DNA from 4 places in the Pseudarthrobacter sp. PvP004 genome. Region 3 is predicted to be linked to each of the others. Evidence: riboswitches for the same ligand, from Rfam matches in the RefSeq annotation. Region 3 holds a riboswitch; each other region holds the start of a gene.
What was found. A riboswitch is a leader RNA that binds a small molecule or an ion and turns the genes downstream of it on or off. The one in region 3 is predicted to bind cyclic di-AMP.
Positions count from the first base shown of each region.

Region 1 (7,134 bases), 680 kb from region 3:
GTGTTGTATTGGTCGTGGCTGCGCACCGTCTGGAGAATCAGGTGGCCCGCCGGCGCTTCGAGATACTCCAGGGGCCGCACGGAGAAGCGTCCCTTGCCGATGTCCGTGGCGAAGGTACGGGTATCCCGGGGTGGGTTGGGCAGGACGAAGCCGTTCTTGGTGCGAACCCTTGCGTTGAAGTCCTCAAAGCCGGGAATGACTCGGGAGATGTGGTTGCGGATGACATCGTAGTCCTCAGCCATGGCCCGCCAGTCCACGCTGTGGTTCTCTCCCAACGTCGCTTGGGCCATCCGTGCCACAATCACCGGTTCGCTCAGGAGGTGCTCCGAAACCGGCTCCAATCGTCCTTGCGTTTTGTGGATGACGGACATGGAGTCCTCCACTGAGAGGAACTGCTTGCCCTTGGGGTGTTTGTGGTCAGCGTCCGTCCTTCCCAGCGTGGGCAGGATCAGGGACGTCTTGCCGTGCACGATGTGGGCCCGGTTGGGTTTGGTGGAGATGTGGACAGTCAGCCCTGCCCTCTTCAAGCCTTGTTCCAGGGCAGCAGTGTCCGATCCCGCCGCTGCGAAGTTTCCACCCATGGACACGAAAACATCCACGTCTCCCTTTTCCAGGGCATGCTGGGTTTCCACGGAGTCATAGCCGTGATCCCGCGGCATGTGGAAGCCAAACTCTTTATCCAGTGCGGCCAGGAAGGATTCCTTGGGTTTCTCCCAGATGCCCATGGTGCGGTCGCCCTGCACGTTTGAGTGGCCGCGCACCGGACAGGCACCTGCCCCGCGCTTGCCGAAGTTGCCTTGGAGCAGCAGCAGGTTGATGATTTCGCGCAGGGTATCCACCGAATGCGGTTGTTGGGTCAGCCCAAGCGCCCAGCAGATGATTGTTGCCTTGGACGCAGCCATCATCCCGGCTGCCTTGGTGATTTCTTCCCGGCTCAGCCCCGTGGCCCGTTCGGTTTCGTCCCAGTCCAGTACGGAACGCGCCTCCTTGTAGGCTGCGAACCCTTCGGTCTGCTGCTCTATGAAGGAATGGTCGACGACGGTCCCGGGGTTGGTTTCCTCTTCTTCCAGGAGCAGGTGGCCCAGTGCTTGGAACAGCGCGAGGTCGCCGCCCACTTTGATCTGCAGGAATTCGTCAGCGATGGTAGTGCCGCCACCAATGACGCCGTTGAGGGATTGCGGGTCCTTGAAGTTCAAGAGGCCGGCTTCGGGAAGCGGATTGACGGCGATGATCTTTCCACCGTTGTTCTTGCAGTCGCGCAGGGCGGACAGCATCCGGGGGTGGTTTGTTCCGGGGTTCTGACCCACTACCAGGACCAGTTCGGCGTGGTGGATGTCCTCCAAACTGACCGTGCCTTTGCCGATTCCGATGGTCGGGTTGAGGGCGCTTCCGGAGGACTCATGGCACATGTTGGAGCAATCGGGAAGGTTGTTGGTCCCGAGGCTTCGCGCAAACAACTGGTACATGAAGGCGGTCTCGTTGGCCGTACGGCCGGAGGTGTAGAACACGCACTTGTCAGGCGTTGTGGCGTTGATGTGTTCGCCAATCAAGGCAAAAGCTTCAGTCCAACTGATCGGCGAGTAGTGGGTGTCGAACGGCCTGATGACCACGGGTTCGGACAGTCTTCCCTGGCTTCCCAGCCAGTACTCCGTCTTGTCCTCGAGGTCCGACAGGGAGTGCTTCGCCCAGAATTCGGCACCGACGGTCCGGGTGGTGCTTTCCTCTGCGATCGCCTTGGCACCGTTCTCGCAAAACTCCGCGGGACTGCGCCTGCCGGTGATCGATTCCGGCCAAGCGCACCCGGGGCAGTCAAAGCCATCATGCTGGTTGACCCTGAGCATGGAGCGGACCGTACGGGATACACCGGCCTGGGCGTATCCGCGTTCAAGGGCAACAGTGACGGCTTTGAGGCCTGCCGCGGCTTGTTTGGGCGGGTGGATTTGCAGGTCATCTTCGTTGATGTCCTGTTCGGGAGCATGCCTGTTCATGAGTCCATCATTGCACTTTGTCATCAGGCGCAAGGCCGCCCGAGGCACGCCTCAGGCGTCCAGTGCGCTCCAGTCCACAGGGCCGGAAGGTGCCTTCCGCTGTTGCCGGGGCGCGGCTTTTCGGGTCTTGTCCTCCGGCGCCTTCGGCACCGGCAGCGCTTTACCCCAAGGCAACGCGAAAGCGGGCACCATCTCGCCCAGCTGGACGCCATGGGGCGGCACCACCATCACCCCGTCCGCACCTGCAAGGCCACGCATCATTCCAGGACCCGTGTGCTGCGCAGGCGACGCCAACCCGTACACCAGTTTGAACGGCATCAGGCGCGTCTGCCCGGGGTTTGCGTCAATGGTGGTTCCGCAGGGAACCTCGCCTACGTCTTCCAATCGACCGTGTCCCAAGGCAGCCAACAGGGGTGCGCCAACAGTAAACAAGGCCATCATCGCGGCCAACGGATTTCCAGGCAGTCCCAACACAAACCGGCCGTCGGGCAGTTCCGCCAACACTGCGGGATGTCCCGGGCGCATGGCGATGCCGTCGATCAGCAAGCTGCCACCTAGCTCGGCAACAGCCTTGCGGAGGTGGTCCGTTCCCGAGCGTCCCGTCCCGCCCGTAGTAATGACGACGTCGGCTGGCGGCTCCGCTTCACCATAGGGTTGCTCCGGTGTCAGCTCATCAAGAGGTGGCTCGGTGTCCTGGAGCGCGTCGATCCACTCCTGGTAGCTGTCGCCCACCCTGAGCTGTTCCCCTGCGATGCCGCCCAAGAGTTCCACCACCGCACCCAGTTGCGGGCCGAAGGTGTCCCGGACCTGACCGGGCAAGGGAACCCCCTGGGCCACGACTTCCGAACCCGTCAGAAGGAACCGGACCAGCGGCTTGCCCAGAACGTCCAGCTGGTCCAGGCCCGCAAGCGCTGCGAGGGCAATGTGTGCCGGATTTAGAACAGTGCCGGCTTTGAGCAGGACGTCACCCTCAGCGGCCTCTTCCGCAGCCTTGCGGATGTGTTGGCCATTGCGAGGCTCCCCAGGTTTGGCGGTGCCGCCCAGGGCGAGAACCGGCAGGCCGTCGTCGTCAGTTGTGAGCACACCGCTCTCGCTCCGCAGGACTGCCTTGGCGCCGGGCGGTATCAGCCCGCCCGTAACAGTGGGACTGGCCTGGTGCGGGGCCAGCCTCTGCCCGGGCTCACTGAGGATCCACGGACCGCTGCCGTTGACAGCCCATCCATCCATGGCTGATGAAGCATAGTGCGGCATATCCTGCACGGCCAGGGCGTCCGAGGCCAAGGTGCGGCCGAGGGCAGAGCCGAGCGGCACCGGCCCCGGCGGGATCGGGGCAGCAACATCGAACGCGCGCTGCCGGGCCTCATGCCATGTGTGTGCCGCGTGATGGCCCTCGTTGGGGGCCCCTGTCATTCCGGGCCGGTCCCGGACTCCGAGTACTCCTTGGCCACTTTGCGGGCCAGCTCCAGGGCGGCATTCATGGACGCATCATCGCTGGCCTGGCCGATGCCGCGGGCCATGCCTGCCGCATATCCGGCAATGAACGTGGTCAGGGGTGCGGCGGGGCGTACCACCGAATGCGCTGCTACTCCGGCGACAGCGAGGACCTCGTTGACGTCCACTTCCACGCCCTCAAGCTCGAAAGCCTGCAGCAGTGTGCGGCACCACTCCTCGAGCGTCTCTTCCTGGCTCTTCACGTCCGCCTCCAACTCGTAGTCAATGCCCAAGGCCGCGGCGTCCTCCCAAGTATCCACGTCATCCGTGGACCCCGCGGGAACGTCAACGTCCAGCACGTTCAGCCTAGCAAGCAGCCGGAACACTGAAGAGTTCGTTAACCCGGAACCTTCGGACGCTACGGCCACTTCCCGTTCCAAGGCGGCTGTACTGTAAGCCCCCAGGAGTGGTTGCTTGCGCCCGTCAGGAGAAACAGCCATGGCTCCTTCCACGCCGGGAACGGACGCTAGGGCGGCCCACAGAAGGTCAACACCGCGGGAAGCATGCGGCATATCGCAGGCCAGCACCAGCGTCCACGGCGTGTCCGATCCACTCTTCCTCAGCGCAGCCATGCCGGCCGCAATGGCCGCGGCAGGCCCGGCGAACGCCGGCTCCTCCCGCGCCCGCAGGACATCATCCGGCAAGCGTCGGCCGTCCCTTGACTCGTCGCCGGGAGCATCCGGCCCCACCACAACCACCGCCGAAGCACCCCGGGCGGCCTGCAGGGCATGCGAAAGGAGGGTGTCGCCGTCGTACTTCAACGATGGCTTGGGCACCCCACCGAGGCGGGTGGCGCGGCCACCCGCCAAAATCACGGCATTGAACTCCATCCGCCCAGATTACCCGGGCATCCGGGGCTCAGCAGAAATCGATCAGGCAGCGGATTCCGGCAACAGGAACGGGTCCCAGTCCGGCGCAGGTTTCTCGAGTTCTTTGATCTGCCACATGGTTCCCTGGGGCACACCGGGTTTGAAACGGAGCTTCCAGCCCATCTCAGCCAGCGTGTGGTCGCTCTTGGCGTTGTTGCATTTCAAGCACGCCGCAACCAGGTTTTCCCAGGAATCCGCGCCGCCCCTGGATTTGGGGTGGACGTGGTCTATGGTGTGGGCTGTTTTCCCGCAGTAGGCGCAGCGATGGCCGTCGCGGCGAAGTACCCCGCGGCGACTCACGGCGGTGATCCTGTTGTACCGGGGACGGATGTAGCGGTTGAGAAGGATCACGGAAGGTCTTCCGAGAATCTCCTGTGGCCCGACGACAGGCTCGTCGCCTTCGGCCACTACGCTAGCTTTCCCAGTCAGCACAAGGACCAGCGCCCGGCGGAATGTTATTACCGCCAGCGGTTCATATCCAGCATTCAGAACGAGTGTGCGCATGCACGTACCTCTTCACGGCCGCACCCGCCAGGGGCACGAGGGCCGGCTGCCCTCTGCTTGTACGGGCTGTGGATCGACACCATAAGGGTAAGCACTTATATGCCGTATCAACGAATTTTTCTGTGATTTCGTGTGCGGTGTCGGCAAGAGTTCATGCGCGGTTAAAGCAGAACACCCCGCCGGCCGAAGCCTGCGGGGTGTTCCTAAGCTCTGAGAATTAGCCGTTGACGCGGATGAAAACCGGGCCCGAGCCCACGTTGGCGCTGAACAGTGCCGTGGTGGATCCGTTCCATCCACCGTGGACTGCCTGGCCGTTGCCGACGTAGACAGCGATGTGGGCCTGTCCAGCCAAACCACCGTTGGCGTAGTAGGCGAGGTCACCGGGCTGGGCTTCTGCTGCACTGACGGTGCGGCCCAGGGAAAGATAGCCGGCGGGCCAGTCGTGGAAGTTGATGCCCACGGCCGCCAGGGAGTTGGTCACCAGCATGGTGCAGTCCTGGGTCACGCCGATCTGGGCGTAAGCAGCCGCAGCGATGGCTGCCCCGAGACCGCTGGAAGCCGCCGGAGCTGCCGGAGCGGGGGTCGGGCTGCTGACGGCAACGGTCGCGGTGGCTGCCGGAGCGGCCGCCGGGGTTGCTTGTTTGGGCTCAACCTTGGCTTCAACCTTGGCCTGAGCTTCTTCGATCACAACGGGGGCCGGGGCTTCCTCCGTGGTGACAACGGGGCGCTCGTAGGAGATGGCCACCGTGGAGTCCGCGGCGATGGTGGCCTGGACTACGGACTGCACGTCCAGAGTGGACGTTGACGTCGATTCACGATCCACGTTGGTCTCGGCAGCGTTGGCGGCGATCCCACTGGTCAGGACCAGGCCTGAAGCTGCAGCGATAACTGCTGCCTGGCGGCCAACGCCACCGGCGTTGGTGGTGACGGCCTTGGCGATGACGGAAAGCGAGCTGGTCTTGGGGGCCTCAGCACGGTGCCGCGCAACCTTGTTTGCACTGGTCATGATTTTCTCTTTTCGTATCCGAGTGCAGTTGGGGTGCACACGGGTAGTGGGTTGGCCAACATGGGGGCATGCTGGACGACCCCGAACCGGATTATTTCTAGCGGAGGGTGAAGCGTGAGGATGAGGTCCCGGTGGACGCTACGGAGTGCAGCAGCGTTGACGCAGGGGATGCTGATTCGGGCCTGCTGAGAGCGGAGGCCGGGGCTGCTGCCGGTACGGGCGCCAGATGGCGCGAGGTACCTGCCGTGAATGATGCAGCCTTGCAAAGGGTGTTCGACGGGTTCGCGCGAACCGTTGGGGCGCTAAGCCGCGCAGGGGTAGTGCATGATGACACGTAGGTAGCCTCTCCCAGTGCCTGCGAGGTGAGCTGTCGGATTCGGATGGGAGTCATCCGGCCACGCTGCTTCCACGGAAGCTTTGCGACTTAACCCCTAGGCCTTCTTTCGAAGACCGGAAGTGGTTCCCCCGCCCCTGCCAGACGATTTTGCGAACGGACCTTGAGCGGTGGCAGAGCTAGGCAATCCACTCAAGTGCATCGGCCCCCTAAAAAGCCGATGCGCTCTGTACGCTACAACAGTTGGACCCGAATGTCACATTCAGGTCACGGCACGTCTCGCTAATGCGAGAGGCGACCATCGACTGGGATTAGAGCCAGCCCATGGGGTCTACGACTTCACCGTTGACCTGGACCTCGAAGTGGAGGTGGCAACCGGTGGAAGCGCCCGTGGTGCCACTCAGGGCCACGGTGTCGCCGCGGTTCACGGTCTGTCCTACCTGGACGGTGAAGGACGACAGGTGGTTGTACGTGGTTTCGAGGCCATTGCCGTGGTCGACCACCACGCGGTTGCCTCCGCCGTACTCGTGCCATCCGGCGAAAGTGACCTTGCCGGTAGCTGCGGCGTGCACAGCCGTGCCGCACTGGGCTACGAAGTCCTGACCGCGGTGGAAGTCACCGGCACCACCCGTGAGCGGGCTGATGCGGTAACCGAAGGGGGATGCCGTGGTGAGCGTGTCAAGGGGGCTGGCCATGGTGCCAACGGATGAGGCGCGCTGGATGCTTCCAGCAGACTGGGCGCTGAGCAGCTGCTTCAGCTTTCCATCGGGGTCCGCGGCAGTAGCGACTGCGGCGCGGCTGAAGTCGATCTTGGCCGACGCGGCAGCGGAAACCTCGGGCTGGCTGCCGGCGGGGGCGGCGACGGCGAGGGCCGATTCGGTCTGTCCTGATTCCGACGTGGCCATGACGGGGCTTGTAGCCGGCAGGCCGACAGTCAGGGCA
Region 1 is NZ_JAGINL010000001.1:2,931,412-2,938,545, forward strand. It holds gene J3A64_RS13115 (FdhF/YdeP family oxidoreductase) at 1-1,988, opposite strand, end outside; gene J3A64_RS13120 (molybdopterin molybdotransferase MoeA) at 2,040-3,398, opposite strand; gene J3A64_RS13125 (NTP transferase domain-containing protein) at 3,395-4,309, opposite strand; gene J3A64_RS13130 (HNH endonuclease) at 4,352-4,852, opposite strand; gene J3A64_RS13135 (NlpC/P60 family protein) at 5,070-5,858, opposite strand; cyclic di-AMP (ydaO/yuaA leader) riboswitch at 6,197-6,364, opposite strand; gene J3A64_RS13145 (M23 family metallopeptidase) at 6,504-7,134, opposite strand, start outside.
Region 1: another riboswitch for cyclic di-AMP. It lies ahead of J3A64_RS13135 (NlpC/P60 family protein); the one in region 3 lies ahead of J3A64_RS16290 (NlpC/P60 family protein).

Region 2 (7,134 bases), 750 kb from region 3:
GGGTGTTCCCGTGCCGGTTCCGACGCAGCTCATCCCGTCGCTCCCGGCAGACCCAAGCATCCCCGCGGGTTAACCACGACGGCGGGGTGCGGCTTCTCGTGGAAGCCGCACCCCGCCGTCGCGCTTGTTAATCCTTGGAACTACGCGGAAACGAGCGTGTGCCAGTCGTTGACGAGGGGCAGGTTGTGCGCCTCGGAAACGGAGTGGTGTGCCACGTGGCCTGCAGCGATGTTGAGGCCGGCGGCGAGTGCGGGGTCGCGGTCGAAAGCGGCCTTGACGCCCAGGTTGGCCAGTGCCACGGCGTAGCGCAGGGTGACGTTGGTCAGTGCGTACGTGGAGGTGTTCGGAACAGCGCCGGGCATGTTGGCCACGCAGTAGAAGATCGAGTTGTGGACCTTGTACGTCGGTTCCTGGTGGGTGGTGGGGTGCGTGTCCTCGAAGCAGCCGCCCTGGTCCACCGCGATGTCCACCAGAACCGAGCCCGGCTTCATGCGGGCAACGAGGTCGTTGGTGACCAGCTTGGGTGCCTTGGCGCCGGGGATCAGGACGGAGCCGATCACGAGATCTGCGTCGATAACTGACTTCTCGATCTCGTAGGCGTTGGAGGCTACGGTCTTCAGGCGGCCCTGGTACAGGGCATCCAGTTCGCGGAGCCGGTTGATGTTGATGTCCATGATAGTGACGTCAGCACCGAGGCCCAGCGCCATGGCGGCGGCGTTGGTTCCCGCAACACCGGCGCCGAGGACAACAACCTTGGCCGGGCGCACGCCCGGTACGCCGCCCAGGAGGACACCCTTGCCGCCGGCCGGAGCCATGAGCGAGGATGCGCCGACCACGACGGACAGGCGGCCTGCGACCTCGGACATCGGGGCGAGCAGCGGAAGGGTGCGGCCTTCCTGCACGGTTTCGTAGGCGATGGCCGTGACGCCGGAGTTGATGAGCTCGGCGGTGAGTTCGGGTTCTGCGGCGAGGTGGAGGTAGGTGAAGAGGATGAGGCCCTTGCGGAAGCGGTGGTACTCGGCCGCGATGGGTTCCTTGACCTTCATGACCATGTCCGCGCGGGCCCACACGTCATCTGCTTCGTTGACGATTTCGGCGCCGGCGATCGAGTATTCCTCGTCGGTGATGCCCGAGCCGAGGCCTGCGCCGCGTTCAACCAGAACGGTGTGTCCGTGGGTGCGGAACTCGTGGACGCCAGCGGCCGTGATGGCTACGCGGAACTCGTTGTTCTTGATTTCTTTGGGGACGCCGATGATCATCTGTGGGCTCCATCGTTAGCGGCCTCTTCGGCCGAAAATGTGTTGCGGGCTGTGATTCCAGAATAAATCCGGCTGTGAGGCAGGCGACATGGACTCCGAGCAGCCAGCACGCCGGAACCCCGAAAAGTCAAGGTTCTGCAGCGATAATGCTCGACATTTGTCGAGGACTGAAGCGTCAAGTGTCGCCTGCTGTTGGTACGCTTTCGGGATGCAGCAGGACGTGGAACAGATCGTTGAACGCGTGGCCTTGAAGCTGGGCAGAGGACTGTCCCTGGAGGACCTCGACGGCGTTCTCCTGGCCTACAGCTCCAACCAATCCCACGCCGACCGCGTCCGGGTGAACTTCCTCCTGAGCAAGCGGGTCCCCAGCGACGTCAGCGCCTGGCAGCTCGCTCACGGCATTGCCACGGCGGTGCGACCCGTCGTGGTTCCCGCCAACGATGAACTCGGCATGTTGGGCCGCGTCTGCGTGCCGCTTTTGGTCCGCGGTTTCCGCGTGGGGTACTTGTGGGTCCAGCTGGACCTTGAAGAACAGAGTGCGACGGCGATACTCGCTGAGTTGCCCGGCGTGCGTGACGAGCTGGACCTGTTGGCGGGCTTGCTCCTTGATTCCAATACGGCTGAATCGGAGTTCCGGCGAAGGCGTGAACAGGAGTTTCTCTCAGCTTGCGGCGGCGAATCGAACGCTGTGGCCGCCGTCGCGGGTTGGAAGGAAATCCAGGGCCGCGGTCCGTGGCAGCTGGTGACCATCCTCGACCCTGATGGCGCGAGGTCCGACGTCGATCCCATTGCCGCTACCTTGACGCACCGTTCCGCGGCTTTGCAGTCCACTATCGGCGTCAACGCTGCCCTGTTCAGCGCCGGAACGGAGACGCATTCGGTGGTGTTGTTCCGCGAGTCGGGCGGCCGGGCGGACCACGCCCAAGTACTGGTGCACTATCAGCTGGAGCTTGCAAAACGCGCGGGCCGCAAGGTGGACAGGGTGATCCTGGGCATCAGCGAACCCTTCCAAGTCATCCGGCAGCTCTCGGGCGCGTACCGTCAATCAAAGGTTGCTGCGCAGGCGGCTGCAGTGGACCAGCCCTTGGGAGAGTTGGTGGACAGCCGGACTGTTGGTGTCTATCAACTTTTCGATCGCTTGGTGGCGCCCGGCGGCTGGGATGACACAGGATCGGTGCATTTTCGGACGCTTGAGGACCACGACAAGAACGGCGAACTCCTGCCCGTCCTGGAATTGCTGTACGACAATGACGGCTCAGTTCAGGACGTCGCTGCCAAACTTCATCTCCACAGGAGCAGCATCTACAACAGGCTCGGCCGGATCCGCCAACTCATCGGTGCTGATCCGTTGAGTGGCGCGATCCGGCTCGAGTTGCATGCGGCCCTGAAGGCGCGGCGCTGGGCGGGGCGGCCGCGCATCTGAAGGGTCCTTACGAGCGCCGCAGACGCTGGCAGCTCCAGCGCCCCATCCGGCGGCGGAACGTGGCAGTCCGGCTGCTGCTGCAGTGCCGGCTATGCCATCCCACATGAGTGGAGGTACGGGGCAGCCGGGTGCTCACTTGAGGGCCGTCCGGGCTGCATCCAGGATGTCCTGAAGAGTCGACTCGCTGGGCTGGGGGGCCGAGGCGGCCTGCGGCTTGCTCGGCCGGGGCTTGGAGGTCGGGGTTGCAGTTTCCGTTGGTGTGGGTGTCGGAGTGGGCGTGGGCGTCGGCGTGGTTGTCGGCGTCGGGGACGGCGGCGTGGTGATCGTGTCCGACGGCACCTCGCTCGGCGCAGGAGCCGGCTGCGTGGGGACCGGGCTGGCAGCGCCAGGCGCGGCCGGGACAGAGGACGGTATGGCTGAAGGAACCCATACCGGGTCCGCGAGGGATACCTTGGGGGTCGCAGTCGACGACGGCGACACGGCCTGAGGTGCTTCCGCCACCGTTGCCGGCTGGCCGGCCTCCGAAGTCTCCGTTGCTGTTGACGAAGCTGACGGCGATGACGCCGTGGAGTAGGACGCCCTGGGCGCGGGCGACGCCGAAGCCGAGGTGCGGCCGTCGCTGCCACTGGCTTCCTGGACCGGGGTCTCCTGGCCGAAGAAAGGAAGCTCAAGGGCCTGCCCCAACGTTCCGGCCGTCAACACGAGGCCAAGGGCACCGGCAACCACGGCCATGCGCTGGCTCATGTGTTTGACCGACGCGGCTTTTCGCAGCGCGGCATGAGGTTCGCGGCCAAATGAAGACCCCGCCCCGAAGTTGGACCTGGTTGCTGTGCGCGCGGCAGGCTGTCGAACGTCCTTGCGGCTGGCCAAGGACGCCGAGGCCGTTGCGGCTGCAGCAACCTGCGCCGGGGACTTGCCGCGCGGCGACTCCGCGCGGGCGGCCACCACTGGAATAGCTGCGGTTGCGGGTTCCGAGGTCTCAGGCTGCACCACTGGAATAGCTGCGGTTGCGGGTTCCGAGGTCTCGTCTTCCTGGGAGCCCTGTGTCGTGGCGGCTGGCGGCACGATGGGAATGGCCGCGGTGGGAGGTCCCGGTGTGGTGGACGCCGGCGCTGCAGCCTGAGCGGCCTCAACGGCGGGAATCGCCGCAGTTGCCGGTTCCGCCTGCGCGGGCTGCTCGGTCGCGGACTTTTCGGGGGCCGATAGTTCGGGCGCGATCACAGCCTGGGCTGCCCTCTGCCGCTCGGCCGCACGAACCTCCGCACGAGTGGCGGGCATCGCAACCGTGGGCATGGCCGCAGTGGCGGGTTCCGGCGTCGTGCCTGTGTTCGTTGTGCCTGTCTTAACGGCGTTTTCGGGCGTCGCGGCGTCCGCCTGCGCGCTGGTGAGGAATCCGCTGGGTTGGGCCCGACGGCGTCCGGTTGGCTTGGTGCGCTCGCCTTCAGTCTGGGCGCGGCGCGGCTGATCCATGGTTGGGGACATGGTGGTTGCCTCTCAACGCCTTCGAGGTTAGCTGTCGGGTTCGGACGAGGCCGTCCGGCCGCCTAAGCGGCTTCACCCCAAGGACTTGAAGTAAGTCCGGGAACTTTTGGGTCCCCCGTCTCTGCCGCGGGTCTGGCGGATCCCGGATTGCGGCAGAGCTCGGCGTCAATCCGGAAGCGGCCCAGCGGAGATACGGGTCGCCCTACGACGGTACATGAGCCGGAAAGTAAAGTCACATTAATGTAACGGGCGGTAGGTCTGAGCAAGCGAGGGGGTTCTATGACTTAGGCTTCGGGGCTGGCGCCGGGGCAGGTAGCTCATGCTGGATCTTCTGGATCGAGCGAGATATCCATGGCCTAACACTAGCTTCGGCGTGCACCGGCAGGTAGACATTGTCTATGGACCTGCCTGTGATGCCACCCGTCTCGCCCATGCTCGCCAAATCCGTTCCGACAATCCCCGATGTTGGGCACTACGAGCCCAAATGGGACGGGTTCCGGACCATCGTCTTCAAGGATGGCGACGAGATCGTCCTGGGCAGCCGCAACGAGAAGCCGATGACCCGCTACTTCCCCGAGGTGGTGGAGGCGCTCAGGAAGAACCTGCCGGACAAATGCGTGATCGACGGCGAGATCGTCCTGATCGAGGGCAAGAGGCTCGAATTCGAGGTACTCCAGCAAAGGATCCACCCCGCCGACAGCCGCGTCCGGATGCTCGCCGAGAAGACCCCGGCGTCCATGATTGCGTTCGACATCCTCGCGCTGGGCGACGAGAACCTCATGGACAAGCCGTTCTCCGAGCGCCGCGCCATCCTGGAGCGTACGCTCGCCAAGGCCGATCCGCCAGTCTACGTGACGCCCGCGGTGACGGATCTCGAGCGGGCGCAGGAATGGTTCGTGCAGTTGGAAGGCGCGGGACTGGATGGGGTGCTGTCCAAGCCGTTGACCGGGGCCTACCAACCCAATAAGCGGGTGATGTTCAAGACGAAGCATGAGCGCACGGCAGACTGTGTGGTGGCGGGATTCCGTTGGCACAAGACCGCGAAAGTTGTGGGGTCGATGTTGCTCGGCCTGCACGATGACACGGGCCGGCTGCATCATGTGGGAGTGGTGGCATCGTTCCCTATGGCCCGCAGGGAGGCTTTGGTGGCAGAACTGGAGCCGTACCAGGTTGAACTCAGCGAGCACCCGTGGGGTGAGTGGGCCAACCAGGACGAAGCTGCCGGGGGTTCACGCATGCCCGGCGCCCAAAGCCGGTGGAGCGGGGGGAAGGACTTCTCCTTCGTGCCCCTGCGCCCCGAACTTGTGATCGAAGTAAAGTACGACTACATGGAAGGCGACAGGTTCCGGCACACCACGCAGTTCCGTAGGTGGCGGCCGGACAGGACCCCCGAGAGCTGCACGTACTCGCAACTGGAAGAGCCTGCCGACTACGATCTCGGGGAAATCCTGAGGCTGCCCTAGCCCCTACTCTTCGTGGCCTTGGTCGCTGCTCATGCTGCCCTCGGCCGGTGGGGTTTCGCCCGGAGGCACGCCGCCGCCCGGCTCCAAGCCTGTGACATTTCCGTCGAGGGGATCAGGGTTGGCGGAAGCGGCGGGGTCATCGTCTTCGTCCTGGCGCATGTCTGGATCGTCGTGGATGCTGTCGGCATCGGAGGTGGTGTCGTAAGGCCCGGTTGCGCCGGTTGCGCCGAAGCCCTGGGTTTCTTCATTCGAGTTTTTGTCGGTCACGATCAGCCCTTTCGTAAGCAAGCTTACTATTGTGCTTGCTTCGTCAGCCTAGCCGGGACGTGCTGACCCAACAAGGGGCACCCAAGCCATGGGGCGGCGTCGTACTTTACCTTCAGCGGTGGGGAGTCGTGGCGGTGACAAAGCTCCGGATGGCATCCGCCACAGCCTTGGGACGCATGTGCTGAGCCACGTGCCCGACGCCCGGGATTTCCACCAGCCGCCCCTGGGCCACGGCCCGCGAAAGCCGGAGCGACCATTCGGGGCCCGCCACATGGTCCCGGCTCCCGCGCAGAACCAGCACCGGAACCTGGACTCCGGCGAGGCGTTTCTCCGTGGGGTATTTCATCATGACCGGCAGTTCCGTGAGGTACCAGCGAGGGCCGCAACGGACGTAATCGGACATGACGATCAAGTTGGACGTGGGGCTCTCGCGGAGTATTCCGTCCAGTGTCAGGGCCAGCGACTGCCGCCACACATTCTTGTGCCGCGAATCCACCACCGGCCCCATCAGTACCAACTGCCTGAGCTGCTCGGGGGCGTGCAAGGCCGCTTCGATGGCAAACTGCACGCCCATGGAGTGACCCACCAACACGTAGGAATCGATACCGCGGGACTTCAGGGCCTCGGCAATGAACGCGCCGTATTCCTCCACTGAAAGCTGGCGCCCAGGCTTGGGAGTCCCGGCGAAACCGGGAAGGTCCAGTGAATACGTGGGCGCGCTCGCCGCGAGGTCAGCATGCAGCCGTGCCAGATATCGATGCGACACCCCGATGCCGTGGATCAGGATATATGCGGGCTCGGACATGGGCCCGGCGTCCGGTTCCGGCGCAGGCGTGCCCTCGGTCCAAAGAATCCGGCCGGTCAGGCCCAAGACTTCGACGTCGGCAGAGAGTAGCGCGGTCATCTTTGCTCCTGCTTTCACTGAATTCCCAATTGTTGCAGGAAAACCGGTGCGCCCGGGCCACTCAATTCGTCGTCCCTCACGGGCCGTCCCGACACGGCAAGAAGCAGCGCGATCGCCGGCCCTTCAACTGCGGGACCATCCCCGTGGTCAAACGCGGTGTCGGTGGCAATCAAGCGCCAGCCCTGCGCGATCTCCTTGCCGCCGCCCATTTTGGTTGTAGTCCTGAGTTGGTACTTGAGGGCGGTGGCAACGTGGACAGGAGGGTACTCGCGGCGGATTCCGAGGGGGCGCCGGATATCCTCTCCGTGGACGAACGCCTCAACCAGCCGGGTAGCC
Region 2 is NZ_JAGINL010000001.1:4,365,121-4,372,254, forward strand. It holds gene J3A64_RS19945 (hypothetical protein) at 1-73, shown strand, start outside; gene ald (alanine dehydrogenase) at 141-1,259, opposite strand; gene J3A64_RS19955 (CdaR family transcriptional regulator) at 1,468-2,682, shown strand; gene J3A64_RS19960 (hypothetical protein) at 2,815-4,164, opposite strand; cyclic di-AMP (ydaO/yuaA leader) riboswitch at 4,167-4,312, opposite strand; gene J3A64_RS19965 (ATP-dependent DNA ligase) at 4,563-5,627, shown strand; gene J3A64_RS24005 (DUF6480 family protein) at 5,631-5,894, opposite strand; gene J3A64_RS19975 (alpha/beta fold hydrolase) at 6,007-6,798, opposite strand; gene J3A64_RS19980 (maleylpyruvate isomerase family mycothiol-dependent enzyme) at 6,813-7,134, opposite strand, start outside.
Region 2: another riboswitch for cyclic di-AMP. It lies ahead of J3A64_RS19960 (hypothetical protein); the one in region 3 lies ahead of J3A64_RS16290 (NlpC/P60 family protein).

Region 3 (7,134 bases):
CGCTGCTGACCGAGCCAAGCAAACGCCCAACAAATCCGCCGCGACCCCTGCTCCCGAAGACAAGGAGTGCGGCCTCGCTGGAAAGATCCAACAGGACACCAGCGGCGTCGCCGTTCTCGACAGAAGCATCGACGTCGATGGCATATCCGGAGACCTTATCCAGGGCCTGCCGAACGATCGCATCCGCGCCCTCGCGAATCACGGAATCGTCGACTGTTGCGTAGCCGCCATCCAGCCCGGAGGCGGCAAAGATGGGCACGGAATATGCCGTGACGATATGTAAAGGAAGGCGCCGACGTTCAGCCTCCCGCGCGGCCCAAACCAAAGCACATTGCCCGTGCTCTGAACCGTCCACTCCGACCACGATGCCACCTGGTTCCACAGCCTGATCCTGGCCGTCCTGTGGCTCTTCACTGTGTCTGCCGTGCTGGTCCATGGGGGCCTGCCTCTCCACCTACTGCTTGATGTTCCGGCTATTCTGCCAGAGGTTCTCCTCGTCGGATTGCCTCACTGTTTCATTGTCAATGGCCGGGGCAGGAGAAACCCGGAAATTTCTCCTCCCAATCCCAACTATTCTCGGTCGGCAGTGGCGAATCAAGGCGACATCGGGCTATGTGCATAACGGTCAGGGCTCGGTTCCCGGCCTTCCACATTGCGCTCCGGACGAACACACAAAACGCGGAGTCGCGGAGGCTATCCATGGCCGAAAAAGTTCGGTAGTGTTCGAGTCACCGAATGGCCGGCGAACGTGTTTCACACCACACACTCCGGCCATTTATTTGCGGCCGCTTGGGGAACTCGGACGCGATCCCACGCGATGCCGTAAGGCACACACGTCAAGGAGGAACCAAGCAGTGTCACTCACGCCTGATTCCGCCACGGAACGCACCACCACCGTGGTCATCGGAGCCGGCCTGTCCGGTTTGGCAGTTGCCAGCGAGCTCAGCCGCTTCGGCGTGGGCTCCATCGTCGTAGACGGGTTCGGTGCACTGTCCACCACAGGTCCTTCTGTTCATACAGGCATGCTTCAACGCACTGATGCCGCTGATCCCGCAGCCATGCAGGAACGCAACGAGATCCTCCGTCACCTGCGGAACTACGCCGCCAACCATCACCTGGACGTTCGCAACACCACCCGCGCCGTACGCCTTGATTTCCTGGGGGCAGACCCCTCCCGCCAGATCGGGTACGGACTGGCGGCCAGCATGACCACGGCCGGACTGAGAACAGGCCTCCACGTATCAGGCCCCCTCGAATCCACTCCACGCCAGTGGGCAGTCCACACAGCCAACGGTGTCCTCCTGGCGGACCACGTAGTAGTGACGCGTTGCGCCCAAAGCCAGTTGCGCCGCATGCTCGCCGAACTTGGAATAGCCGTTGGCCAGAACTTCGCGGCCGCCATGCGGGCGGTGGGGATGCACTTGGTGGGCGTTGGGGACCTGATCACCCCGTCTCCCAAGGAGGTGCTGCGGCAAGCCAAGGCAGTGGGCCAGGCAATCTCCACCAAGGTAGCCCTGCCGGCAGGTCCCGGCATCGCCATCGCCTAGCGTCATCGCCATCGCCTAGCCCCCGCCACCGCCATCGCCTGGCTGGTCATGTCCGGCAAACACAGGCCACCTCACCAACACAAGCCACCTCACCAACGCAGGCCAGCAGAACCGCCGTCGTACTTCCCGCGCTGGACTTTTATGAACAGAACTTAACGCCAAAAGCCGGCGCCTCCCAAGACGTTAATCTTGGGAGGCGCCGGTTTTTGAACTGAAGCGTGAGGCTTTATGCGCCAGCGCGTACGTAGGTCAGGGGACCCGTTGCGGTCAACCAGCTGATCGGGTGGATGCCCGTCTGGTTGCCGTTGATGCCACCGCTGATTGCCTGGCCGTTGCCGATGTAGATGGCAACGTGGCCGGACTGGACGATCATGTCACCGGGCTGAGGATCGCTGACGACCTTGCCGTAGTTCATGAACTGCATGGGACCGAGGTCGCCTACCGGGATGCCTGCGGAACCAAGGGCCTTCTCGACCATGGCGGTGCAGTCCTGGAAGATGCCGATCTGTGCGTAAGCCGAGGCAACCATGGCTGCATTGACGCCGCCAACGGCGGGGGCAGCAGCTACGGGAGCAGCGGCAACCGGTGCGGCAGCCACGGGAGCAGCAACCGCAGCCTGGGCGGCGACGGGAGCCGTTGCAGCAGCGGTGGTGACAGCTGCCTTCTGGACTACGGGAGCCTCAACAACGGGAGCCGGCTTTTCGATGACCGGAGCTGCTACGGAAGCAACAGCGGGACGCTCGAAGTTGACGGTAGCCGTTGCCAGAGCGGTAACAACCTTGGTGGGTGCCTCGGAAACGGTCTCAGCGACCGTTGCGGGGCTGGAGTCGCGCTGAACCGGGGCCTCAGCTGCGTGAGCAGCAATGGAACCGGTCAAAACGAGGCCCGAGGCTGCTGCGATAACAGCTGCCTGACGGCCAGCGCCGGAAGCGTTGCTGGCCACTGCCTTCGAGATGGAGATGAACGGATTAGGACGTACGCTGTCCGCCTTACGACGGCCGCGAAGAATGCGTGAAGACATGAAAGAGCCTCTCCCGATGCCTGCGAGGTTAGCTGTCGGATTCGGATGGGAGTCACCCGGCCACTATCCCCCGCTGTTCAGCGGAAGCTTCGTGACTTCACCCCAAGGCACGCTCGAAAGCGGCCTAAATTGGGTTCCCCGTCTCTGCCGTAGGTTTGTCTGCGAACGGATTCCGGACTGCGGCAGAGCTAGGCAATCAGGCCGGAAGTGCCCGCTACGTGGAACAGGCACAGGTACTACCGTACGCGATGATTCCGTCGAAGTCACATTTAAGTAACGGGAAATGGGTCTCTGGCGTGTCGCGGTAATCGTTTCGAGATATTCGCAGCTACGTAGAAAACCGCGCTATTCCGCGGGAGTATCGCCCTCGGGGTCGTTTGAAGCTGCCAGCTTCTTCCGTGCGGTAACAGCAAGATAAATAACGAGACCAACAGCAACAACAGCCAACCCGACGATGCTCCACGGGAAGGGCTGGGAGGCATCAGCGGCCGGCTCGCTGGCGCCCGTCCCCGGTGCTGCGGTGCCCGCCGTGGGTACTGCGGCTGAGGGAGCCGAGACCGACGGTGAGGCCCCAGCCGGGCCGCTCGCCGTCGTCGTGCTTCCTGCGGCGGCCGTGAACGTAAAGGTGCCCTCGATGGGGTGCGAATCGGAGCTGACCACACGCCAAACCACCGTGTACTCCCCTGCGGGGGCGCCTTCGCGGAGCTTCTGAACGGCCTGGTTGTCAATGATTTCCACCGGGCCGTCCGCCCAGTTCTCGCCGCCGGCCGTCACAGTGACTCCGGAACCAATCGCGAGAGGGCGGTTGTTGAACGTGATGGAGACCGACGCCGGGACTTCCGCCACGCTGGCACCGTTGGCTGGCGCGGTTGATTCCGCGACGTCGTGCGCGGACGCCGGAGCCGCGGAAAACAGCAAGGCGGACGCAAAAGCAAGAGCAGCGACGACGGCGGCCAGAAGCGGGCGGATGGTACGCATGGGGCGGTTTCTCCTAGTGTTGGCTTCCTTACAGAGTAGGCGAATCGTTCGGAGGGCCCGCACCGGACAACATAGGATTTGAGAGCAAACTCCCCTCGATCCCCGGAGACCTTCATGCTGAAACAAGGTTCTGCAGTAGACCGCTACTTCAAGATCTCCGAACGCGGATCCACGTATTCTCGGGAAATTCGGGGCGGGTTCGCGACCTTCTTCGCCATGAGCTACATCGTGGTGCTGAATCCACTGATCCTCTCCGGACCTGACTCCAGCGGCGCGTCCCTGGGCTTCACAGCCGTGGCAGCCACCACTGCTTTCGTGGCGGGCATCCTGACGATCCTCATGGGCGCGTGGGCCAAGCACCCGTTTGCCGTGGCCACGGGCTTGGGCGTCAATGCCTTCGTCGCGGTCACGGTGGCGTCCCACCCCGGACTGACCTGGCCGGACATGATGGGGCTCGTGGTGCTGTCCGGCATCACCATGCTCATCCTGGTGCTCACCGGTTTCCGGACTGCCGTGTTCAAGGCCGTGCCGGAAGCCCTGAAGACGGCAATTGTTGTGGGCATTGGCCTCTTCATTGCACTCATCGGCCTGGTCAACGCAGGCTTTGTCCGCCGCATCCCCGATGCCGCAGGAACCACCGTCCCGCTGGGCCTGGGCGTGGACGGCAAGCTCATGGGCTGGCCGACGCTCGTGTTCGCAGTTGGCCTGATCCTGACCATCGCGCTGGTGGTCCGCAAGGTCCGCGGCGCTATCCTGATTGGCATCGTCGTCTCCACTGCGCTGGCCGCCATCCTCGAATTCACCCTCCACATCGGCCCGAGCTTTGACGGCACCAACGTCAACCCCCGCGGCTGGTCCTTGGTTGCTCCCACGCTCACCGAATGGGGTGCCCCGGATCTATCCCTGATCGGCAAGGCCAACCCGTTGGGCGCGTTTGAACACCTCGGTTTCATCGCTGCAGCATTGCTGGCGTTCGTGATCCTCCTGAGCATCTTCTTCGACGCCATGGGCACCATGGTGGGCCTGGCCAACGAGGCCGGAACCGTGGACGAAGACGGCAACATTCCCAACGTGGACCGAGTCCTTCAGGTAGACGCCCTCGGGGCCATCGTGGGCGGCGGAGCCTCGGTTTCCTCCAACCAGATCTTCGTCGAGTCAGGCGCAGGCATCGGCGAAGGCGCACGGACGGGACTCGCCTCGATCGTCACCGGCGCCCTCTTCCTTGTGGCCATGTTCTTCACGCCGCTCATCAACCTGGTCCCGTTCGAGGCCGTGGCTCCCGCACTGGTAGTTGTGGGCTTCATGATGGTCTCCCAGGTGGGCAAGATCGACTGGCAGGACTGGGGCGTCGGAATTCCCGCGTTCCTGACCATCGCCCTCATGCCGTTCACGTACTCCATCGCGAACGGCCTCGGCGCAGGCTTTATCTCATACGTCCTGATCCGCACGTTCCAGGGCCGTGCCCGTGAAGTTCACCCGCTGATGTGGGCTGTGGCTGCGGCGTTCCTGCTGTTCTTCGGCATTGGAACCGTGGAAGAGTTGCTCGGGGTCAAGTAAGCCCTCGCCGGGCTTCCGGGCTCGGGTGAGTCCGGGGTTTCAGACACTCCCGCGGCGGAACGGCTGGTTTTCGGGGCCCGGGTCCGGTGTGCTTGAACCATGGAAACCATGCCCCTCACCGTAGATGTCTCCCCCACTCCGTGGACGGGTCGTTTTGACGGCGAGGGCAATGAGCACCGGAGATGGTGGCAAGCCGTAGCACCCCACACCGTGTCCGCCGCCGCAGCAGCCTCGCGTCCCGCCGTCGTGCTGGGTTTCTGCAGCGACGCCGGCGTCCTCCGCAACAAAGGACGCGTGGGTGCCGCCGCGGCTCCGGCCGCGATCCGTTCGGCGCTGGGTCCGCTGGCTTTCCACCTTGACCGTGACGTGTTCGACGCCGGCGATGTGGTTGTGGAGGACGACTCACTGGAGGCGGGCCAAGAGCGCGCCGGACTCGCCATTTCGGGACTGCTCGACGCCGGCAACCTCACCGTTGTGCTTGGCGGCGGCCACGAGACCGCGTTCGCCAGCTATCTGGGCGTGGCCGGTTCTGAAGCGGTCCGGGGCAAGCGTTTGGGTGTGCTGAACCTGGACGCGCACTTTGACTTGCGGGACGAGCCGACGCCGAGCTCGGGCACGCCGTTCCTGCAGATGGCCCACGCGGAAGCTGCCGCGGGACGCGAACTGCAGTACGCCGTCGTCGGAATTTCGGAGCCCAACAACACGCGGACGCTCTTCAACACCGCCCGGGACCTGGGCGTGAAGTACCTGCTTGATGAGCTGTGCACGCCGGAAGCTGCGGAGGTCTTCGTTGCTGATTTCCTGGCGGGAGTGGACGTGCTGTACCTGACCATCGACCTGGATGTGATGCCGGCGTCGGTGGCCCCCGGGGTGAGCGCGCCGGCCGCTTACGGTTTGCCGTTGCCGGTGATCAGCGCGATCTGCCGGCAAGTGGCTGCCAGCGGAAAGTTGCTGCACCTGGACGTGGCCGAGCTGAATCCGGAGTTCGACATCGACTCCCGGACCGCGAAGGTTGCGGCACGGTTGGTGAACACGCTCCTCGCTTAGCTCCCGGGCCCCTTTTCCGCCCGGCTTCCTCCACATAGCCTGTGTGGAGGAAGGGACTGCGATGCGCACACCACTTGTGCAGGAGAAGTTGGCTTGGGTTGCAGGGCTGGCAGCTGTGGCCCTGGGCTTGGCTGCGCATATGGTCGCCGGAGGCAGCGCACCAGCCATACCCGTGCTCCTGGGCCTCGCCGCGCTCGGCTGCCTGGCCGCCCAACTGCTTGCCCGCTGGGTGCATGGGCCGTTGTTACTGCTGCTCCTGTCCGGCGTGGCCCAGCAGTTGCTGCATCTGGGCTTTGACGCCTTTGGCGGATACTTCCCCGGCAGCGGAATCCTGGATCACTTGCACGGGGGTCAGGCTACGTCTCCTGCCGCGGGTGCGCCGGCTAACGGTGCGCCGGCTAACGGTGCGGCCCCAAGTGGCGGCTCGGTCCACCTCATGCTCTACACGCACATGGCGGCGGCCATATTGACACTCTTGGTGGCGTCCGGGGTTTTCAAAGTGGCCGGGCTACGTTCGCGGCGGCGGGCAGGCACGGATCCCGCGCTTGTCCGAGACTCCCGCCCTTGAACCTTGCGATCAACGAGCAAGCCAAGGATCCGCATGCTCACGGAGCGCCGTCACGGGAGGCAACGCAGGGCAACTTTCCCTTAGCGCGGCGACGCCAACCCGTAGCCCTGGGACACCGAGCGTAGCCCTGCGAAAGCCGGGGAAATGAACTTTGATCCGGCCGCGGTCCGGCACCTAGTGTCGTTTGCACGTGGTGTACCCGAGAGGCCAGGGAGCTGCCTGCAAAGCAGCGCACGCGGGTTCGAATCCCGCCACCACGTCTTGGGGCCGACTCCCCGCTTTAGGGGTTTACCCCCGGCCCGTCCCCAGCGATCATGAAATGAGGCGCAGGGACTTCGCCGGGCCGCAACGCACGGCCGCTCCTTTGCGCAGCGGAGGCGCAGCGACATGTCACCCAGTATGGGACCGACGGACGG
Region 3 is NZ_JAGINL010000001.1:3,613,251-3,620,384, forward strand. It holds gene J3A64_RS16280 (universal stress protein) at 1-436, opposite strand, end outside; gene J3A64_RS16285 (FAD-binding protein) at 855-1,547, shown strand; gene J3A64_RS16290 (NlpC/P60 family protein) at 1,774-2,568, opposite strand; cyclic di-AMP (ydaO/yuaA leader) riboswitch at 2,572-2,763, opposite strand; gene J3A64_RS16295 (copper resistance CopC family protein) at 2,914-3,546, opposite strand; gene J3A64_RS16300 (NCS2 family permease) at 3,661-5,103, shown strand; gene hutG (formimidoylglutamase) at 5,203-6,150, shown strand; gene J3A64_RS16310 (hypothetical protein) at 6,212-6,718, shown strand; tRNA gene J3A64_RS16315 (tRNA-Cys) at 6,908-6,978, shown strand; gene J3A64_RS16320 (NAD-glutamate dehydrogenase) at 7,118-7,134, shown strand, end outside.

Region 4 (7,134 bases), 430 kb from region 3:
AAGTGGTGGTGGCGGACATCAACAAGGCGCACGAGCAACTCAAAGCCAACGGCGTGGATGTCAGCGACATCGACGTCCAGGACTGGGGTCACTTCGTCTACTTCGCTGACCCCGACGGCAACAAGTGGGCGATCCAGTACATCCCGCAGCGGCCAAACGGCTAGGCAGTCTTCGGCCAAGTCACACTTCGGCGCTGTACCCCGGACGTGCGGCAGGATGGAACCATGACCCAACCTGCCGAGCCCGCCCTCCCCACCGGGCCACCCACACTGACCGTCCGCGCCGTCCTTTTCGACATGGACGGCACACTGGTGGATTCAACGGCGATCGTTGAGCAAGTGTGGCTGGAGTTCGCCGAGCGATACGGCTTGGATTTCGACGAGATCCTCCGCACCTCGCACGGCGTCCAGGCCGGCGATACTGTCCGCCGGTATGCGCCAGCCGGCGCTGACTTCGACGCCCTGACTGCCGAGCTCGGCCAGATGGAACGTTCCCGGACAGACGGCGTGATCGCACTCCCCGGGGCAGAAGACCTGCTGGCGGGGCTTCCTGATGACGCCATCGCTTTGGTCACCTCGGCGGACCGCATCCTTGCTGAGATCCGCATGCAGGCGGCCGGACTCACCATGCCGTCCACAACAGTCACTGCCGAGTCGGTCACCCGCGGTAAACCGCATCCTGAGGGGTACCTGAAGGCGGCGGCGCTGCTGGGAGCCGACCCGGCCGACGTCGTGGTCTTTGAAGACGCACCTGCCGGTATCGCCGCGGCGCGTGCTGCGGGGATGCGGACCGTTGTGGTGGGCAAGGCCGCTGCCAGGCACAATGCGGAGCTGGAGCCGGGCATGTGGCGCATCCCGGACTACTCGGCGGTCACCGTCACCGCGGCGAAGGACGACGACGGCGGTCACCTCCTGACGCTGACGCTGTAGCTGTTCCTGAGCGGGCTGTTCCAAGCGGGAAACCCAGCGTAGGCTGTGCGCATGTCTGCGATGCCGGAGGCGTACAGTGCTGCATTGAAGCGGGCCATGGTGCACGCGACGGACTGGTTGGCGTCGGTTCCCGACCGCCCCGTCCGTCCCGCGGTCGACGCCGATCAGGTGGCCGCGAGCTTGGCATCGATCCTCCCGGACGGGCCAACTGAAGCCGCTGATGTGGTGGACGAGCTTGCCACCCTGGCCGAACCGGGCTTGATGGCCATCCAGTCCGGACGGTTCTACGGGTGGGTCATGGGTGGAACCCTGCCCGCCGCCATGGCCGCCGACTGGCTGGTTTCGGCATGGGACCAGAACACCGGACTCCGCTTCGCCACTCCGGCTGCGGCTGCCATCGAAGAATCCGCCGCCGCCTGGCTTCTTGACCTCCTGCACCTGCCCGCAACCTCCGACGTCGGCTTCACCACCGGGGCCACCACCGCGAACTTCGTGGGACTGGCCGCTGGCCGCCAATACCTTATGGATCAGGCGGGCTGGGATCTTCAGTCCTTGGGCCTCTCGGGTGCTCCGCGCATCACCACCTTCGCGGGACGGGAGCGGCACGCGGCCGTTGACCTGGCGCTCCGGTATCTCGGGTTGGGGGCCTGCGTTCCAGTGGACGCTGATGAGCAGGGTCGCATTCTGCCCGAGGCACTGGCGGCTGCCCTGGATGAGCAACCCGGGCCATCGTTGGTCTGCCTGCAAGCGGGTAACCTGCACTCCGGCGCCTTTGACCCCATGAAGGAAGCTGTGGCCGTTGCCCATGAACGCGGGGCATGGGTGCACGTGGATGGTGCTTTTGGTTTGTGGGCGGCCGTCAGCCCAACGTTGCGGGAACGGCTGGCTGGTGTTGAGGGCGCCGACTCCTGGGCTACCGATGCACACAAAACACTCAATGTTCCCTACGACTGCGGCTTGGCGATCGTTGCGAGCCCGGAAGCACTTCGCCGGGCGTTCAGCATCCACACGAGCTACTTCATCGCAACGGACGCCGGACCGGGGGACCCTTTCGAGAAGGTTCCCGAGTTGTCGCGCCGCGCCCGCGGCATTCCCGTGTGGGCCGCCCTCAGGCAGTTGGGCCGCCATGGAGTGATCGCCATGGTTGAGCGGCTTGCGGCGAACGCCCGTGCGTTGGCTGAGGGCCTCGCGGCAATCCCGGGCGTCGAGGTCCTCAATGATGTCGTCTTTACGCAGGTCTCGGTGAGCTTCGGCAGCGACGACCGCACGCACCGCGTCACGCAACGGCTCATGGCCGAGGGCGCGGTGTGGATGTCGGGCTCGGCCTGGCGCGGCCGGGAGATCCTGCGGATCTCGGTCAGCAACTGGTCAACGGACGCGGGGGATGTTGCAGCGTCCATCGCAGCGGTCCGGCGTGCGGTGGAGGCCGAACCGGAGGCGTAGCGCTCAGAAGTTGCTTCCCCGCATCACGTAACGCCGGAACGGGCGCGTTACCCAAGTGGTGAGCAGCAACGCCACGACGCTCGCCATCCAAGGGTCCGTGGCGTTGCGGACCAGAAGGAAGACCACAGCGTAGGCCAAGGTCCACGTCAAGGTCCGGAACACGCCCCGGGACAGACTGCCCCTCAACGTCGCTTTCACTCCCAGTTCACGCCGAAGCTCGTGGATCGGAATGCGGCGCAGGTTTCGGTTCAGGCGCGCCATACCGCGCAGGTCGGCCAGGGCGGTTCGTACGACGTCGACACGGGAGTCAGCGTCGTCGGTCCAGTCGACGGGTACTTCATGGACGCGCAGACCACAGCGTTCAGCGATCACCAGAAGTTCGGTATCGAAGAACCACGAGTCGTCCGTGGTGTGGGGGAGGAGGCTGTGCGCTACGTCGGCGCGGACGGCCTTGAAGCCGCACTGGGCGTCGGAAAAACGAGCCCCCAAGACCGTCCGCAGGAGCGAGGTGTAGCTGCGCGAAATGAACTCACGATGCGGACTGCGGGTGACACGGGAACCCGGTGCCAGACGCGTGCCGATGGCGAGGTCCGAGTGGCCGGAGATCAGCGGTGCCACAAGGGGCGCCAGCGCGGAGAGGTCCGTGGACAGATCCGCTTCCGTGTAGGCAAGAACAGGTGACGGCGACGACTGCCAGACCTGGCGGAGAGCGTTCCCGCGTCCCCTCTCTTGGAACCGGACCACCGTCAATTCAGGGAGTTCACGGGCAAGGCGCTCGGCAATCCTCAGCGTGCTGTCTGTGCTGGCGTTGTCCGCCACGGTGATCCGGAACGTGTGCGGAAAGGACCTCGTCAGATGCCCGTGCAGCTGGCGGAGGTTGTGTTCCAGGCGCGCTTCCTCGTTGTAGACAGGGACGGTGAGGTCCAGGACGGGAACCACAACACTGGTGTCAACGGGGAGACGCCGGGGCTGGGGGCTCGGACCCGTCTGGCCTTGGAGGAGAGCCGGGTGACCAGTGGGCAACGCCGCGCCACGCAAGCGAGCCGAATGAGTCCTTCGTGCCAAAGCGCTGGTGGTGGGACCTGTGAGCGTCATGTATCCAGCATGGGACCGCCGATTATGAACGCTTTAGGCGGTAGCTGTGACCTCACTGTGAACCACGTGCTGGAGCTGTGAACCACGTGCTGGAGCTGTGAACCATGCGCCACAGCTGTGAAACGGCAAAAGCCGCGCCCGCTCCCGCCATTCGCTCCAGTTGGTACTGGTGCAAACGGCGGCAACGGGCGCGGCGATCAAGCGGCTCGGCTTAGTACCAGTTGTTGGCCAAGTGGAAGCCCAGAGCGGCGGACGGGGATCCGTAACGCTCCTTGATGTAGTTCAGGCCCCACTTGATCTGGGTCTGGTAGTTGGTTTCCCAGTCAGCGCCGGCAGTGGCCATCTTGGAGGCCGGCAGGGACTGGACAATGCCATAGGCGCCGCTGGAAGCGTTCATCGCCGTGGTCTTCCAGTTGGATTCCTTCTCCCACAGCGTGTTCAGGGCAGCCATTTCACCGGCGCCCCAGCCGTAGTTGCCCAGGATGCTGAGTGCATAGGCCTTGGCAGCAGCGGGGTCGTCAACAGCCTTGGGTGCTGCAGCAGCTGCTGCGGCTTCCGCGGCGGCGGCAGCAGCTGCGTCGGCTGCTTGCTTGGCGGCAGCGTCAGCAGCAGCCTTCTCAGCAGCAACCTGTGCGGCGGCCTGATCGGCGGCAGCCTTCTCAGCAGCAGCCTGTGCGGCGGCGGCCTGGTCTGCGGCAGCCTTCTCGGCAGCGGCCTTCTCAGCGGCTGCCTTGGCAGCAGCGTCAGCAGCGGCCCTGTCAGTTGCGCCCTTTTCGGCGGCAGCATTCAGGGAAGCGGAGATCTCAGCCGACTTGTTGGAGTTGACCTGGGCGCTCGCTTGGGTTCCGGCTACGCGGCTTGCCTCGGGGAGGGTCAGTGCGGCGTTGGCGGCGGTTCCGAGCGATGCAACGCCCAGTGCAGCTGCCACGACACCGGCTACGACGGACATGCGGTGGCCGGACTTACCCTGGCGGGCTGCGTTCTTGAGGACGGACTGCGACTTGGTGAGCGGTGCGTTGTTCTCGTCGCGGCGACGCGCGGAAGGGCGCGTCTGATCGTTAAATTCAGACATGTGATTACCTCTCAGCGCCTGCGGAGTTAGCTGTCGGGTTCGGATGAGGTCATCCGGCCGCGCATCACGCTGCGGCTTCACCCCAAGGGCCGGCAAAAAGCCTGGCCCGGAGACTCTGGGTCCCCCGTCTCTGCCTCGGAGAAAGAACGGACTCCGGGAAGTGGCAGAGCTCGGCGCATCCCGGATGTGGGCCTGCTAGGGGCGACCCACCCTTTCGACGGTACAGGAGGTTTCCGCAGAAGTCACATTTAGGTAACAGAGATCACGACGCCGGTGAGTCGCCTTGCCCGATTCGTTACAGGCCTTCGGTGCTCACCGTGGGAAGTCGAAGGGCGAACTCCGTGCGCCCCGGCCGTGAGGTCACTTCCACGCTACCGCCGTGAGCTGAAACAATGGATTCCACAATGGACAGGCCGAGTCCGGAGGTGCCTTCAGAGCCCGATCGTGCGGCGTCGGCGCGGGCAAATCGCGAGAAAATCCGGCCCTGGAAATCTTCCGGAATGCCGGGGCCGTTGTCCGTCACGCTGACCACGGCGCTGCCATCGGCGGAGAGCATGACGCCGGTGACCACAGTGGTGCCGGGGTCGGTGTGTTTGCGGGCGTTGGACAGCAGGTTCGCCAGCACCTGATGCAGTTGCGTGGCGTCGCCGCGGACCGTGATGGGCTCGTCCGGGAGCTGGAGCTGCCAGATGTGATCGGGTGCCATGACTTTCTCGTCACTGACCGTCTCGATCACCAACTGAGTGAGGTCCACATCCTCAACTTTCACGGGTTGGCCCTCGTCCAACCGCGCCAACAGCAGCAGGTCCTCCACCAACGTGGTCATGCGCTCGGACTGGCTTTGGACGCGAGCCAGCGACTTCCGGCCGTCTTCGGTGAAGTTCTCGGTCATCCTCAGCAGCTCGGTATAGCCCCGGATGGCGGTCAGGGGAGTCCGCAGCTCGTGCGAGGCATCGGCCACGAACTGACGCACCTTCGTTTCGCTTTCCTGGCGGGCTTCCAAAGCGCTGGAGACGTTGTTCAGCATTTGGTTCAAGGCATAGCCGACACTGCCCACTTCCGTCCCGGGATGAGAAGCCGACGGCGGTACGCGCACCGCAAGTGCCACCTCACCGGCGTCGAGAGGCAGCCGCGAAACCTTCGTGGCCACTTCGGAGAGCTGCTCCAGCGGACGCATGGTGCGGCGGATGATCACGGTGCCGGCCAGGCCGATCACCACCAGGCCGCCCAGCGAAACCAGCACCATGGTCCACACGAGCGAGGCCTCCGCACTCTGTTTGTCCGCCAGCGGCAGGCCCGTCACAATCACGTCGCCGTACGCGGTTTCGACCGCTACCAGACGGTAGTCGCCGTTGGACAGGGAACGGTCCACTGGCCCGTTGTCCCTGGGGAGCGAGAGCAGCACCTGCTCGTCGTCGGCCGAGAGCGAGACGCGGTTACCTTGGGCATCGATCAAACCGGAGCTACGCACGGTTGAGCCGTTGATCCTCGCGTTGAGCGTGCCAGCCGCTTGGCCGCGCGCCTCCAGCGGATCAGGCCTTCCGGAGGGTGACGGAAAGTTCGACGGCGGCCTGCCGAAGTCATTCGCGCGGCTGGACGCCTGTTCCAGCTGCCTGTCGAGCTGCTTGTTGAAGACCATGTCCATGGACGCGTAGCTGACCACTCCCACGGCAGAGCAAATGGCGACCAGCAGGGCCATGGCCACCAGGACCAATCTGGTGCGCAGGTGCCACGTGGAGGGGTTGAGCCAGCTGCGCTGTGTCTGTAAGGCCGCACCTGACCTTTTGGCCACTCCTGAAAGTGTGCTCAACGCCTAGTCCGCGGGCTTGATGACGTATCCGGCACCGCGGATGGTGTGGATCATGGGCGGGTGGTTCGCTTCGATCTTCTTGCGAAGGTAGGAAATGTAGAGCTCCACGATGTTGGCCTGGCCGCCGAAGTCGTAGTCCCACACGCGGTCCAGGATCTGGGCCTTGCTGACCACTCGTTTGGGGTTTTCCATGAGGTATCGCAGGAGCTCGAACTGGGTGGCGGTGAGGGAGATGTCTTCGCCGCCGCGGGTTACTTCCCGGGTGTCTACGTTGAGGGTGAGGTCACCCACCACCAGCTCGGCAGTGTCCATGGCGGCCACCCCGGAACGTTGGACCAGGCGGTGAAGGCGCAGGAGCACTTCCTCCATGCTGAAGGGCTTGGTGACGTAGTCGTCCCCGCCGGCAGCCAAACCGACAATGCGGTCCTGCACGGCGTCCTTGGCGGTAAGGAACAGGGCCGGAACTTCCGGGGCGAAGGTGCGGATGCGGTTGAGGACCTCCACGCCGTCGAAGCCGGGGAGCATGACGTCGAGGACCAGCACGTCCGGCCTGAAGTCCTTGGCCAGCTTTACTGCCCCCGGACCGTCGCCGGCTACCGCCACGGACCACCCCGCCATGCGCAGGCCCATGCTCATGAGCTCGGCAAGGCTGGGTTCGTCGTCCACCACCAGGGCGCGGATCGGTGAGCCGTCCGGGTGGGACAGCTGGGGAAGGTTGTTGGTCATGGAGTGCGAGGAGGCCATGAGACAACTCTCCGTTCTGCCGGTAAGCCAGCGCTATGCCC
Region 4 is NZ_JAGINL010000001.1:3,179,410-3,186,543, reverse strand. It holds gene J3A64_RS14270 (VOC family protein) at 1-164, shown strand, start outside; gene J3A64_RS14265 (HAD-IA family hydrolase) at 225-929, shown strand; gene J3A64_RS14260 (aminotransferase class V-fold PLP-dependent enzyme) at 981-2,372, shown strand; gene J3A64_RS14255 (dolichyl-phosphate beta-glucosyltransferase) at 2,376-3,467, opposite strand; gene J3A64_RS14250 (hypothetical protein) at 3,679-4,539, opposite strand; cyclic di-AMP (ydaO/yuaA leader) riboswitch at 4,541-4,725, opposite strand; gene J3A64_RS14245 (cell wall metabolism sensor histidine kinase WalK) at 4,835-6,331, opposite strand; gene J3A64_RS14240 (response regulator transcription factor) at 6,353-7,093, opposite strand.
Region 4: another riboswitch for cyclic di-AMP. It lies ahead of J3A64_RS14250 (hypothetical protein); the one in region 3 lies ahead of J3A64_RS16290 (NlpC/P60 family protein).